Regions from separate parts of the Neobacillus sp. NPDC093182 genome, predicted to be linked through region 1. Evidence: riboswitches for the same ligand, from Rfam matches in the RefSeq annotation. Region 1 holds a riboswitch; each other region holds the start of a gene.

What was found. A riboswitch is a leader RNA that binds a small molecule or an ion and turns the genes downstream of it on or off. The one in region 1 is predicted to bind thiamine pyrophosphate.
Region 2: another riboswitch for thiamine pyrophosphate. It lies ahead of thiC (phosphomethylpyrimidine synthase ThiC); the one in region 1 lies ahead of ACIQAA_RS00865 (ABC transporter substrate-binding protein).
Region 3: another riboswitch for thiamine pyrophosphate. It lies ahead of thiW (energy coupling factor transporter S component ThiW); the one in region 1 lies ahead of ACIQAA_RS00865 (ABC transporter substrate-binding protein).

Annotation. Positions count from the first base shown of each region.
Region 1 is NZ_JBIVOI010000001.1:158,823-163,532, reverse strand. It holds gene ACIQAA_RS00880 (dynamin family protein) at 1-120, shown strand, start outside; gene ACIQAA_RS00875 (sulfurtransferase) at 139-966, shown strand; gene ACIQAA_RS00870 (5'-3' exonuclease) at 1,022-1,915, shown strand; TPP riboswitch at 2,136-2,247, shown strand; gene ACIQAA_RS00865 (ABC transporter substrate-binding protein) at 2,376-3,377, shown strand; gene ACIQAA_RS00860 (thiamine-binding protein) at 3,389-3,679, shown strand; gene ACIQAA_RS00855 (ABC transporter permease) at 3,676-4,443, shown strand; gene ACIQAA_RS00850 (ABC transporter ATP-binding protein) at 4,440-4,710, shown strand, end outside.
Region 2 is NZ_JBIVOI010000024.1:31,651-36,360, reverse strand. It holds gene thiC (phosphomethylpyrimidine synthase ThiC) at 131-1,915, opposite strand; TPP riboswitch at 2,057-2,171, opposite strand; gene pruA (L-glutamate gamma-semialdehyde dehydrogenase) at 2,415-3,962, shown strand.
Region 3 is NZ_JBIVOI010000010.1:86,265-90,974, forward strand. It holds gene ACIQAA_RS18470 (acyl-CoA reductase) at 1-652, opposite strand, end outside; gene ACIQAA_RS18475 (LuxE/PaaK family acyltransferase) at 649-1,734, opposite strand; gene thiW (energy coupling factor transporter S component ThiW) at 1,750-2,259, opposite strand; TPP riboswitch at 2,339-2,446, opposite strand; gene thiE (thiamine phosphate synthase) at 2,546-3,208, opposite strand; gene thiD (bifunctional hydroxymethylpyrimidine kinase/phosphomethylpyrimidine kinase) at 3,218-4,024, opposite strand; gene thiM (hydroxyethylthiazole kinase) at 4,037-4,710, opposite strand, start outside.

The DNA.
Region 1 (4,710 bases):
ACCCAAATAGAGCAGCAGGCAGAGGATTTTTATTTAAGTCTTCTTACCGCCTTAGATGGCGGCGTATCCATCGAAAAATTACAAGAAGTTTACCAAAAGCTTGAAGAGTCTAAGTTTTAATTCATTGGGGGGATGGCTATGAATCTAATAATCGACAAAGAATGGCTGTTAAAAAACTTAAATGAGCAAAATGTCCGTATTGTGGACTGCACTTTTTCTTTAGCCGACCCTAAAAAAGGCAGACAGGAATATGAAAACATTCATATTCCTGGTGCTTGCTATTTTGATCTTGAGGGAGATTTATCGGGCGAGGCCGCTGAACACGGCGGCCGGCACCCAATGCCTGACATCGAAGCGTTTAGTGATAAACTTGAACATGCAGGTATTGATGAAAACACAACAGTAATCTCCTATGATCAAGGTGAAGGTGCGTTTGCTGCAAGGTTTTGGTGGCTGCTGCAATATCTCGGACATGAAAAAGTATTTGTTTTGGATGGCGGCTTTAAAGGCTGGCGGGAAGGAAATTACCCGGTAACATCAGATGTCCCTGCTTTCAAAAAAACCACCTTTAAACCCGAGATTAATCTCGCCATGCTTGCAAGTATAGATGAAGTAAGAGCAGTGGCGGATGAACAGGATACAAATACAATCTTAATTGATTCGAGAGAAGAAAGACGCTATTTAGGCTTAGAGGAACCCATTGATAAAAAAGCCGGACGAATCCCTGGAGCAATTAATAAGCCATGGTTTGAAGGTCTAAATGCCGGATACTATAAGCCTGCAGACATTCAAAAACAACGCTTTACAGACATTAATCCTGAAAGCGAAATCATTGTTTACTGTGGGTCGGGCGTTACGGCTGCACCCAATTATCTAGCATTAAAGGCAGCAGGTTTTGAAAAGGTAAAACTTTACTTGGGAAGTTTTAGCGACTGGATTTCCTATCAAGAAAACAAAATAGAGTAAGTTTTTATGTTATAATATTAGCCGTATTGTTTTTATACGATAGGAGGTCTATACCTTGGAAAATCAAAAACCTTCACTTATGCTAGTTGATGGAATGGCGCTGTTATTTCGTGCATTTTACGCTACGGCTGTAACAGGTCAGTTTATGATAAATTCAAAAGGAATTCCGACGAATGGAATTCACGGATTCATAAAACATTTATTTACTGCGGTTTCGTACTTTAATCCTTCTCACGTAGCAGTTTGTTGGGATATGGGCAGTAAAACATTTCGCTCTGAATTATTTGACGCCTACAAAGGGAATCGCGGTGAAGCACCAGTCGAATTAATCCCTCAATTTGATTTAGTTAAAGAAGTAGTTTCCTCCTTTGACATCCCTAACATCGGGTTGGCGGGCTATGAAGCAGATGATTGCATAGGAACGATTGCATATCAAGCCAGGGAACATGCACATGTTTCCATTTTAACGGGTGACCAAGATATCCTTCAGCTGTTGGATGAAAGTATTTCGGTCATTTTATTGAAAAAAGGCTATGGGAATTACCTTGTTCATACTCCTGATACCTTCTTTGAGGAGAAAGGAATCAAACCGCGCCAAATGATCGATTTAAAAGCTTTAATGGGAGATCCTAGTGACAACTATCCTGGAGTGAAGGGAATTGGTGAGAAAACGGCTCTTAAGCTTTTAAAGGAATTTGAGCATGTTGAGGGGATCATATCCAATCTTGATCGTCTTTCAAAATCTCATAAAACAAAAATTGAGCAGGATTTAGAAATGCTCCACTTATCACGTATGCTTGCGGAAATTAAGTGTGACGTCCCTGTAACGTGTAACCTTACTGAAGCCGGATTGAAGATTGAGAAAGAAAAAGCTTTAAATAAATTAAATGAACTGGAACTTCGCGGCTTGCAGCGCTTGCTGCCGCTTGAAGCATCGTTTGTTTCCTAAAATCCGAGGCTGTCCCAACTAGGGACAGCCTCCTTCCATATAATTTACTTATTAAGCGTCGGGATTTCTTTATTGAAAGACGCGAGAAATATTAATAAATAGGCTTTCATTTCGTTGGTGAGAATATATTGGTGACTCCGGAGAAAAAAACTTTTTATAATGCTTTTTAATAGGATAATCGCTAAAATGCAATTATAATATAAAGGATGGTAGGAAATTGACTAAAAAATAGGGGAGCCGGTGTTGCCGGTTGAGAGGTTATCCATGAGATAATGACCCTTTGAACCTGATCTGGTTAACACCAGCGGAGGGAACATATTTAACAAACGATCTTTGTTAGTGTGCGCCCATGCTTAAAACTAGGGCGCTTTTTTATTTTTAAAGACGTCCTTTTAAGTGAAAAACGTGAAATGTTATCCAAGCCTATTTCCTGCAAATTACATAAAAGAGGATGATAAGAGTGAAGACATGGTTTAGTTTGTTACTATCTGTCTTGTTAATTGCAGGCTGTGGTACAAATACTAAGGAAAATTCACAGGGAAGTGAGCAAGACAATAAAAAGAACCTAGAAAAAGTTACGGTTGTATTAGATTGGACACCAAACACGAACCATACAGGGTTATATGCTGCGAAGGAAAAAGGCTATTTTCAAGAAGAAGGCCTTGATGTCAATATTATTATGCCGGGTGAAGCAGGTGCTGACCAATTAGTTGCATCCGGAAAATCACAATTTGGGGTTGGCTATCAAGAAGGTGTAACACAGGCTCGGATTCAAGGTGTCCCGCTTGTCTCAATTGCAGCTGTAATTCAGCATAATACATCTGGATTCGCCTCTCCTGCAGATAAAAACATTATTACACCAAAGGATTTTGCAGGTAAAACATATGGCGGATGGGGATCACCTGCAGAAAAATCTGTAATCGATTCATTAATGAAAACAGAAAATGCCGATGTTGAGAAGGTGAAAATTATCAATATTGGAGACACGGATTTCTTTACCGCGGTTAAAAAAGATATTGATTTTGCTTGGATATATTATGGGTGGACCGGAGTTGAGGCAGAGCTGCGCGGTGAGAAAATAAACATGGTATATTTAACAGACTACTCAGAAAAACTAGATTATTACACGCCTGTATTAACAACAAATGAAAAAATGATTTCAGAAAACCCTGACACGGTAAAAGCTTTTGTTAAAGCAGCTGCTAAAGGGTATGAATTTGCTATCGAAAACCCAGGTGATGCAGCAGATATTTTATTAAAAGCAGCGCCAGATTTAGATCCGGAGCTAGTGAAAAAGAGTCAAGAATGGTTAGCGCCTAAATACCAGGATGATGCACCACGCTGGGGTGAACAAAAGCTTGAGGTTTGGGAGAACTATGCTTCCTGGATGTTTGAAAATGGATTACTAGAAAAAGAATTAGAAGCTAAAAAAGCTTTTACGAATGAGTTCTTACCTGAATAGGAGAGGTTACTATGGCAAATGCACTAGTCAGTATACAAATTATCCCGAAGCCGTCTGATGGTGGAGATGTAATTCCATATGTGGACGAAGCAATTCGAGTGATTGCTGAGTCCGGGGTTAAATATGAGGTCCATCCGTTAGAGACAACAATGGAAGGCGAGTTATCCCATTTGTTTTCAATCATTGAAAAAATGAACGAACGGATGATGGAAATGGGCAGTAAAAATGTGATTTCTCAAATTAAAGTACTTTACCAGCCAGCAGGTATTACGCTAGAAACCCTGACGGAAAAATATCGATGAACTATTTAATTAGTAAAGGATGGAGACCGATTGCGGTTCTCCTTCTTTTGTTCATTTTATGGGAAATCATTGTAAAGATAACGAAAGTACCAGATTGGCTCTTACCGGCACCTACAAAGATATTGAATGAGATTATTTCAGGTTGGACATCGTTCTATCCAGATTTAATCTCAACAGCGACAATTGCGGTAGAGGGGTTTTTGGCAGGGACTACTGTTGGATTAGTTGTTGCTGTCTTGCTGCATTTGGTCCCTTGGATCCGAGACTCAGTGTATCCGTTACTTATTTTATCACAAAATGTTCCGATTATTGTCCTCGCCCCCCTGCTCGTCATATGGTTTGGATTTGGATTATTACCTAAAATAATTGTAATTACCCTTACCTGTTTTTTCCCAATCACTGTGGCAGCTTTAGACGGTTTTAAACAAGTTCCATATTCCCATAAACATTATATGTTGATGGCTGGGGCTGGAAAGTCTCAATTGTTTTGGAAGCTGGAATGGCCATATGCACTCCCATCCATTTTTTCGGGCTTAAAAATTTCAGCAACTTATAGTGTTATGGGGGCTGTCATTTCTGAATGGCTCGGAGCGGAAAAAGGAATTGGTGTTTATATGACCTTAGCGTCTTCTTCATTTAGGACAGACAAGGTATTCGTTGCCATTCTATCGATCATGGTACTAAGTCTCTTATTTTTTGCAGTTATAGTTGCAGCCGAAAAGTATTTCATTCGTTGGCAAAGCAAGGGAGGCAGCGTGGAGTGAGTCATTTACTGGTTGATCACATTGTAAAAAGTTTTGGACCAAATGAGGTTCTTTCAGATTTATCTTTTTCGATTGAAAAAGAAGAGTTTGTTACCATTATAGGTCCATCCGGAAGTGGAAAAAGTACAATTTTTAACTTAATTGGCGGGATCATGACTCCCGATAAAGGCGTCATTCAACTTGAAGGGAATAATATTATTGGGAAACGCGGCTCGATTAGTTTTATGCCGCAAACGTCTTCCCTCCTGCCTTGGCGGACTGTTTTGC
Region 2 (4,710 bases), on a different contig from region 1:
TTTTAAAATGATGATCACAATTTTGTTGTATTTCTACTAAACGTTTTTCCAAAAAGGCAAGATGAATTTTCAACTGAGTAATTTCCTCTTCAATTTTTTGGATCTTCACCGAAATAGCCTCCCAAGAAAGTTATTGATAAATGTTACCCCCAGATTGTTTAAACTCTGTAGCTTTTTCCTTCATACCCTTTTCGATAGCTTCATTCGCCTCAAGCTTGTTTTCTTTCGCGTAATTACGAATATCTTGAGAAATTCTCATGCTGCAAAACTTCGGTCCACACATTGAACAGAAATGTGCCGTTTTTGCACCTTCTGCAGGTAACGTCTCATCATGATATTCCAAAGCTCGTTCAGGATCCAATGATAAATTAAACTGATCTCTCCAACGGAATTCAAAACGAGCTTTTGATAAGGCGTCATCTCTTTTGTGTGCACCTGGATGTCCTTTTGCTAAATCAGCAGCATGTGCAGCTATTTTATAAGTTATAACACCTTCACGTACATCATCTCGGTTTGGTAGACCTAAATGTTCTTTTGGTGTTACATAACAAAGCATAGCCGTACCAAACCAACCAATCATGGCTGCACCAATCGCGGATGTAATATGATCATAGCCAGGAGCTATGTCAGTTGTAAGTGGACCTAGAGTATAGAAAGGAGCTTCCTTACAAATCTCCAGTTGTTTGTCCATGTTTTCTTTTATAAGGTGCATAGGTACGTGTCCTGGACCTTCAACCATTACCTGTACATCATGCTCCCAAGCAATTTTTGTTAATTCTCCAAGAGTTTCTAATTCCGCAAATTGTGCTTCATCATTGGCATCCGCAATTGAACCAGGGCGTAGACCATCTCCTAAGGAGAATGAAACATCATAAGTTTTCATAATCTCACAGATTTCTTCAAAGTGAGTATATAAAAAGTTTTCTTTGTGGTGGTGAAGACACCATTGTGCCATAATAGATCCACCTCGAGATACAATACCTGTTAAACGCTTTGCTGTTAACGGAACATATCGCAAAAGAACACCAGCATGAATGGTGAAGTAATCCACGCCTTGCTCGGCTTGTTCAATTAAGGTATCACGATAAACCTCCCATGTTAGATCTTCGGCAACACCATTTACTTTTTCAAGCGCTTGGTAGATAGGAACGGTTCCTACAGGAACAGCCGAATTACGAATAATCCATTCCCTTGTGGTATGAATGTTTTTACCTGTTGATAGGTCCATAATATTATCAGCACCCCACCGTGTGGCCCATGTCATTTTTTCGACCTCTTCTTCGATGGATGATGAAACAGCAGAATTCCCAATATTTGCGTTGATTTTAACATGGAAATTACGTCCAATAATCATAGGCTCTGCCTCTGGATGATTGATATTAGAAGGAATAATTGCTCGCCCTTTTGCAACTTCTTCACGCACAAATTCAGGTTTCATATTTTCCCTTAATGCGATAAATTCCATCTCAGGAGTGATGATGCCCTTCCTTGCATAATGAAGCTGTGTGACGTTTCTTCCTTTTTTTGCACGTAATGGTTTACGCTTTAAACCCGGGAAAACATTATGATTAGCACGAGGATCTTTCTCATCCTTATATCCATTGTCTTCAGCCTTAATTTCTCTTCCTTCATATTCCTCAACATCTCCTCGTTCATGAATCCATGAGCTTCGAAGAGAAGGAAGACCTTTTGTAATATCAACTGAATAATCAGTATCCGTATATGGCCCACTTGTATCATAGACCCGAATTGGCGGATTTTCTTCTTCACCAAAGGTGCCTGTTGTCGGACTAAGTTCAATTTCACGCATTGGTACCTTGATATCGGGTCTTGAGCCTTCAACATAAACCTTTTTACTACCTGAAAAGCTAGACATGATGGAAATGCGTTTTTCGTTTAATGAAGTTGTTGACATAAAGTAAATCTCTCCCTGTTTTTAAAATTAAAGGTCGAGATCTAGAACAAAACGAGTGGATGAAAAGTAATGAAGTACATAAAAAAAGCCGAGTCCAAAAAGGATGGACCGGCTTTATATGTAGAAGTTTATTCAATACATGATGACTTTTTCTAACTTCCCCACGCTAGTATGATCTAGATCAGGTCCGAAGGGTCAAGAAACTTCAACGTGTTTCTCTCTCAGCCCACCTTATTGGACTCCCCTAGTTATTACTATTCAATTTGGTTTTAGTATACATGAGTCTTAAGTAAAATAAAAGGAACATTAAAAAAATAAAAAATATAAAAACCGTATCTACTTGGAAATAATATCCTCATCTGAGTATAGTAGGGTTAACCATACGCCAGGTTTTTTTTGCCAAAATATGCCTTAATGGCTATCCATTGATACGTGTAAAAGAAACATGTTAGAATGTACGAGGATGTAATGTTTTTTAATACATAGGAGGTTTTAAGACATGGTACAACCTTATAAGCATGAACCATTCACAGATTTTACAATTGAAGAAAACCGTCAGGCCTATCTTAACGGGATAAAGACAGTTGAGAGTTATTTAGGCAAAGATTACCCACTTGTAATCGGCGGAGAAAAAATTACAACAGAAGATAAAATCGTTTCTTATAATCCCTCAAATAAAGAAGAAATAATTGGAACCGTTTCAAAAGCTAGCAGAGATCTTGCGGAACAAGCAATGCAGGCAGCCGTTGAAGCGTTCAAAACTTGGAAAAAAGTGAAAGCAGAAGTACGTGCAGATGTATTATTTAAAGCAGCGACCATTATTCGCCGCCGTAAGCACGAGTTCTCTGCCCTTTTAACAAAGGAAGCAGGTAAACCATGGAAGGAAGCGGATGCAGATACTGCAGAAGCAATTGACTTTCTTGAATATTATGGCCGCCAAATGCTGGAACTTAAAGATGGTGTTCCCGTTAATAGCCGTCCAAACGAATTTAACCGTTATAACTATATTCCACTAGGTGTGGGAATCATCATCTCACCTTGGAATTTCCCATTAGCAATTATGGCTGGTACAACAGTAGCAGCGATTGTTACAGGTAATACCGTTTTATTAAAACCAGCTTCTACCACTCCAATTGTTGCAGCGAAATTCGTTGAAGTAATGGAAGAAGCAGGTCTGCCTAAAGGTGTATTAAACTTCGTACCAGGAAGCGGTGCTGAAGTGGGCGACTACTTAGTAGACCATAAAGATACTCGTTTCATCAGCTTCACAGGTTCACGCGACGTTGGACTTCGTATTTTCGAACGCTCTTCTAAAGTGAATCCAGGTCAAGTTTGGATGAAGCGTTTGATTGCTGAAATGGGCGGTAAAGATACGATTGTGGTTGACTCCGAAGCAGATTTAGAGCTGGCTGCACAATCAATCGTTGCAGGCGCATTTGGCTTCTCTGGTCAAAAATGTTCAGCATGTTCTCGTGCGGTAATCGTTGAGGATGTTTATGATACGGTTTTAAACCGTGTTGTTGAATTAACCAACCAATTAACTGTAGGTGACCCAACTGAGCAAGGAACTTTCATGGGACCAGTTACCGACAACAATGCTTTCAAGAAAATCATGGAATATGTTGAAATCGGCAAGCAAGAAGGAAGACTAATGACTGGCGGAGAAGGAGACAATTCAAAAGGCTATTTCATTCAACCGACTGTAATTGCAGACCTTTCTCCAGGTGCACGCATCATGCAGGAAGAGATTTTTGGTCCAGTAGTTGGTTTTACGAAGGCGAAGGATTTTACGGAAGCCATTGAAATTGCGAACAATACCGAGTATGGCTTAACAGGTGCGGTTATCACCACTAATCGTGAACACTTAGAGCAGGCTCGTGAAGACTTCCATGTTGGTAACCTATATTTCAACCGTTCATGTACGGGAGCAATTGTTGGCTATCAGCCGTTCGGCGGTTTCAACATGTCTGGAACGGACTCCAAAGCAGGCGGTCCTGACTACCTCTTGCTGCACATGCAAGCAAAGACTACATCTGAAATGTATTAATATCCAATTTTTCAAGCCCAATTCATATGAATTGGGCTTTTTTGATAGTGAAGTACTTGAACGAATGATAAAAGGTTTGTATTAATTGATGGATCAAATCAATTATGGCTGCATTATTTCCTCTTCATCTGCAATTAAAGGTGACGCGTATTCATTAATAAAAAGTATGTAGACCGGAAACAGAAGGCTAGACCCAAATATCAAAAGACTAAATCTTGGAAAAAGTGTAACTCCTGAACTAAGAGGAACTAAAACAGTGAAACAAGATAATAAAAGAATGAAATACGGTACCCACAGAATGAGTAACCAATAGCTGTTTTTTCTACCTAACTTCCATTTTTTTGTTAAGTAAATAAATAGTATTGTTGAAAGTAGAAGTCCAAGTACATTAATAACAGCAACAAGAATGTAAATATTATCCCATCTCCAGCCAGTTAAACTACTTATACGCGTTACATTTATTATGAGTTCAATTGCTATAAACAAAGCTAAAGCGTATAAGGCGCTAATAGTATTTATTTTTATGAAAAACTTCATCATAACCTCCGTAATTAAGAAACAGCATTGAACAACTCCGTGAAAAGTTCATTATTCAATTATACACCTTCTTAACAGAAATTCCTTTTTTATGACACTAGACTATTTACCATTTACTGGCTGATATCGGACCGATCTATTTTAATTTGACGGACGTTAACCAATGTTAACGTCCGACAACCAAGGTTATATTTTATAAAAATCTGCAATT
Region 3 (4,710 bases), on a different contig from region 1:
CATCTCCGCCCTTCCACCAGACAACCGCCAGGCAGTCTTTAAATTGGGGAGCCACCTCGACCAAAACCTGTGCGAACCAGCCTGCAAACAAAGGCTCGGCACTAGATACCTTCCCAATGTTGCCAGACTTAACCAATAATCCGGAAATGAGACTCCATAATGGGAGTGCTGGTACATTTCCAGCCCATACATGGAGAATCAATTCAGGTCCCACCGCTTTCGAATAACCTTTTTTTACCCGAGGCTGAAAATCATCGAACAGTATGGGATTTCCTAAGTCCTCAACCACGAAGCGCTGCAGCTCATGTTTTCGGAACTTTTTCAAAAAGGAAGTAAGTCCCAGGCGAATCATTTCTTTATCGTAACCCGTAACAATTGGCAGCAGCTGTTCCGCTTTTTTCCGGTAAGTTGAATTTCGGTCAAGTAGTACTTCAATCGCTGTGTCAATAATGGAAATAATCTCCGCAATACTCATATTTTTTAATACTTCGGTACTGGCTCTTTTCACCTTTTCTGTTACCTGCTGCATTTGCTCTATAGTAAGAAGCGGGGCTTCAACCTCCAGCACTTCACCCTTTCTGGTAAAGGTAAGGATCTTGGTTTCTATGATTTCTTCCCCGATATCAGGAAGGTATCCAACTATTTCTCTCATTGTGCTGGCTCCGTGGCTGCCTTTATAAATTCTTCAACGGCAATTGAACAGCCCTTTGCCTCTGTTCCTTGGACCCTGCCTAATAGAAGGAAGCCCTCCCCAACTTTCATGCCTATGTCTTCCGTCAAAATAGTCGTGACAGAATTAAAGTTTGCCAGATCACAATGGACAATAACCCCGCGTTCCCCCTCAGACACTTCTTCACCTGTTAACGGGTGTATAATTCTCGTCTTTAGCCAATGAGGACCGGATTTAACAGATGGAACCTGTTCATTTCCAGAGTCATAGAGCTGTGAACTTAACTCCGTCATACCGTACATATTGATACAATCTTTTCGCGGAACACCTAATAATCTTGATAACTCATGATAAAAATCATCCAGTTCCCATTCTTTTGACTGATTTTTAAATCCACCTGTATCTAAAATCTTACTTCCATCCGGTAATTGAAAGCTGCGGCCGATGTTTTCTAGTTCTTCGAACAGATGAACAAAACTGAACGAGGCCCCTAACAATGCATAAGGCTCACCTGAGCGTTCTGCCTGTTCCAATTCTTGAATCAGCCTCTCAAGCTCAATCCCATTTTCTCCTAGAAGATAGTGACTCTCTTCCGTGCCAAACTCCTGTTTTGCAAGCGCTAAATACCGGGCTAATGAGGAATTTGGCATTTCTTCCTCGGTCGGGAATAGAATACCCATGCGAATTTTTTCCGTTTCTTTCATAAAACGCTGTTTGAAATAGGTTTTCATCGAAAGATTCCATACTTGTAAGGTCGGATGGTAGTGCTTCCCTTTCACACCTTGTGTGGTGCCGCTTGTCATAAAATACCTTTCTGCTTCTTCTGTCGGCGTGCAGGTTAGGTCAACCTCTTTAAAAGCATTAATCGGCACCGCTGGAATGTCCTTCCATGATTTCACCGTCCGGATCGTTTTGCCTTTTTGCTGGCAGAACTTCCGAAATGGAAGGTTATTTGTGTACTGGTAGGCGAATAGTTGTAAGGCATTTCGATTAAATTCTTCGTCTGATAGCGAATCTGATTGTAAGATCGTAAGAAGTTGATTTATGATTTGCTGCTGTTCCATGATGATACTTCCTTTCTATTTCAACGTCGTGCCATTTTGAGTAAATACAGCTACTTTCTTCTTTAAAAAGACAGATAAGATAATCGCGCCAATAAGTGCACCCGCGATCGAGCTAAAAATAAATAACGGGATAAATCCAAACACGGCTGCTTCCTGACCCATTATTAATGTGGCGATTGGGTAGCAAAGAATCGCGCCAAGAATGCCCGTTCCAATGACCTCGCCGAAAAAAGCCATATAAATCTTTCTGGTTTTCATAAAGAGGAGCCCTGCCAGCAAGGCACCCACCATACTTCCTGGAAAGGCAAAGATGGAGCCAGTTCCCATGATATTTCGCAGGATTGAGACACATAGTGCCTGGGCAACAGCATACACCGGTCCTAGCAGGACTGCAGACAAAACATTCAAGAAATGCTGAATCGGAAACACCTTTGTGAACCCAACCGGAATAAACAATAAATTACTCGAAAGTGTGCCAATCGCGATCATCATCGCTGTCAATGTGAGTTTGTGTGTTTTTCTCATAAAAAAAAATCCCTCCAATTTTTTAATAAGCACTGGGGGATTACCGGTTAATACATACCATGATGGTTCAAACAGTTCATGGACGTATCGTTCACTTCCCTACGCTGGTACTACCCAGATCAGGTTCAGGGGTTTAAGACGATAGATCGTCTAATCTCAGCCAGTTTCGGCTCCCCCAGTGCAAGTATGAAATTTTAATAGAAAGCTATAGGTCTCATTGACAATTCATGTGACCCTTTTTCAGGAACTTTTAGATAAGTTTGGTCTCATAGTATAGATTAATAGACTAGTAACCTTCAAAAACACTTTTTCTTAAATTCCTAGCTGCTTCTGTAACAGAAGCAGCATGGCTAATTGCTGTAATGACCGATACTCCATCAGCTCCTGCTTGGATCACAGACCCTGCGTTTTCCGCAGTAATTCCGCCAATTCCGACAATCGGAATACTTATTTCTCTGTCACGCAATTCCTCAATTAACTTCGTCCCATTTGAAGGTTTGGCGTCTTTTTTTGTTTTCGTTGGAAAAACCGGGCCGATTCCAAAGTAATCGGCTCCTCCCTCCAACGCGGTAATGGCCTCATCATAACTATGTACAGAAACTCCAATGATTTTATCATGGCCAATCTTCTTTCTGACTTCCGCTGGCGGCTCATCTTCCTGTCCGATATGAACACCGTCCGCGTTAAGTGCAATAGCCAAATCGATATCGTCATTCACAATAAAAGGTATCTGGTGCTCTCTGCATTTTTGCTGAAGTTCTTTGGCCAGTTCAACTTTTGCATTCCCTGTTAAAGCTCCGGTACCTTTTTCGCGAAATTGAAAAAGGGTAATTCCCCCTTCCATCGCTTCTTGTAACACGCACGCTGGATTGTCCTTGCAGTTGGGACTGCCCATGATAAAGTAAACTTTCAATGCCTCTTTTATTGAATCACTATTGCGAATATTCATGCTGGTCACCTACCTCATCGCCACCATTCTTTTTCGATATGCCCAATGATTGGTTGGTCCATGACCTTGACCAATCAGCAGCTGATCTTCTATGGCAGCCTGGATAAAATGCTTCGCTTTTGATACAGCTTCATAAACGCTTAAACCTTTGGCTAGTTCTGCGGTAACAGCCGCTGAAAACGTACATCCTGTTCCGTGAGTATTCTTTGTAGGAATTCTTTTACTCGTAAAGGTCTTAAATTCCATCCCATCATATAATAGATCTACCGACACATTACGGTCTTCATCATGCCCGCCTTTTACGACCACATGTTTAACTCCTAAATTATAAAGATATTTAGCCGCTTCCTCTTTATCTTCATCTGTTCGAATCGAGATCCCTGTTAAAACTTCCGCTTCAGGAATATTAGGTGTAATCACCATCGCCAGTGGTAACAAATACTTTTTCAATGCCGAAATGGCCTCCAATTGGAGCAGGGACGCCCCGCCCTTTGCAATCATCACGGGATCAACCACGACATTTTGCCAGTTGTAGTGTTCTATTTGCTCAGAAACAGCTTTAATGATTTCTGCATTAAACAGCATTCCTGTTTTAACGGCGTCTGCACCCATATCTTCGCCAATCGATTGTATTTGTTTACTAACTGCCTCAGCAGTCATCGGATAGACAGCTTGAACCCCCAAAGTATTTTGGGCAGTAACGGCTGTCAGTGCTGACATCCCGAAAACCTCTAACTCTTGAAAAGTCTTTAAATCTGCCTGAATTCCTGCACCGCCGCCGCTATCAGACCCAGCAATCGTTAATGCTTTTTTCATGATGTACACTCCTTATACTTGTTTGAATGACGCTAATTGTTGAATATCCTCTGAAGAAACGTGTGATAGTTGATTTAAAAATTCAATTTGGAAGCTGCCAGGTCCCAAATCACCCGCTTTTTCGAATGCTTTTTCCGCTGCGATTCCATAAAAGGTTAGCGCAGACAACCCAGCAAGCAGTAAGTCCTTTTCCACTCCAGCAAAGGCTCCAATGACAGAGGTTAACAGACAGCCTGTTCCTGTCACTTTTGTTAACAGAGGGTGACCATTGGAGACCAAATACGTCGTCTCCCCATCTGTCAGTACATCGTCTTTCCCGGTAATCACGACAGTGGTATGCAGCTTTTGCGCCGCGGTGACAGCCAATTCGACATTACTTCCCTGATGTGCACCGCCATCCACGCCCTTGATCTCCCACTTTTCGCCTAGAACATTGGCGACTTCTGCAGCATTTCCGCGAATAACAGATACCTTCACTTCTTCGATTATCTTTTGTGCCATTTCCGTACGGAACAGCGTAGCTCCTGCACCAACGGGGTCGAATATCACCGGAACTCCCAGCTCATTGGCTGTTTTTCCAGCTAAGATCATCGAGCTGACCACGTCCTTGTTTAATGTCCCGATATTTAGAACTAGCGCACGTGAAATTCTCACCATATCTGCCACTTCTTCCGGAGCATAAGCCA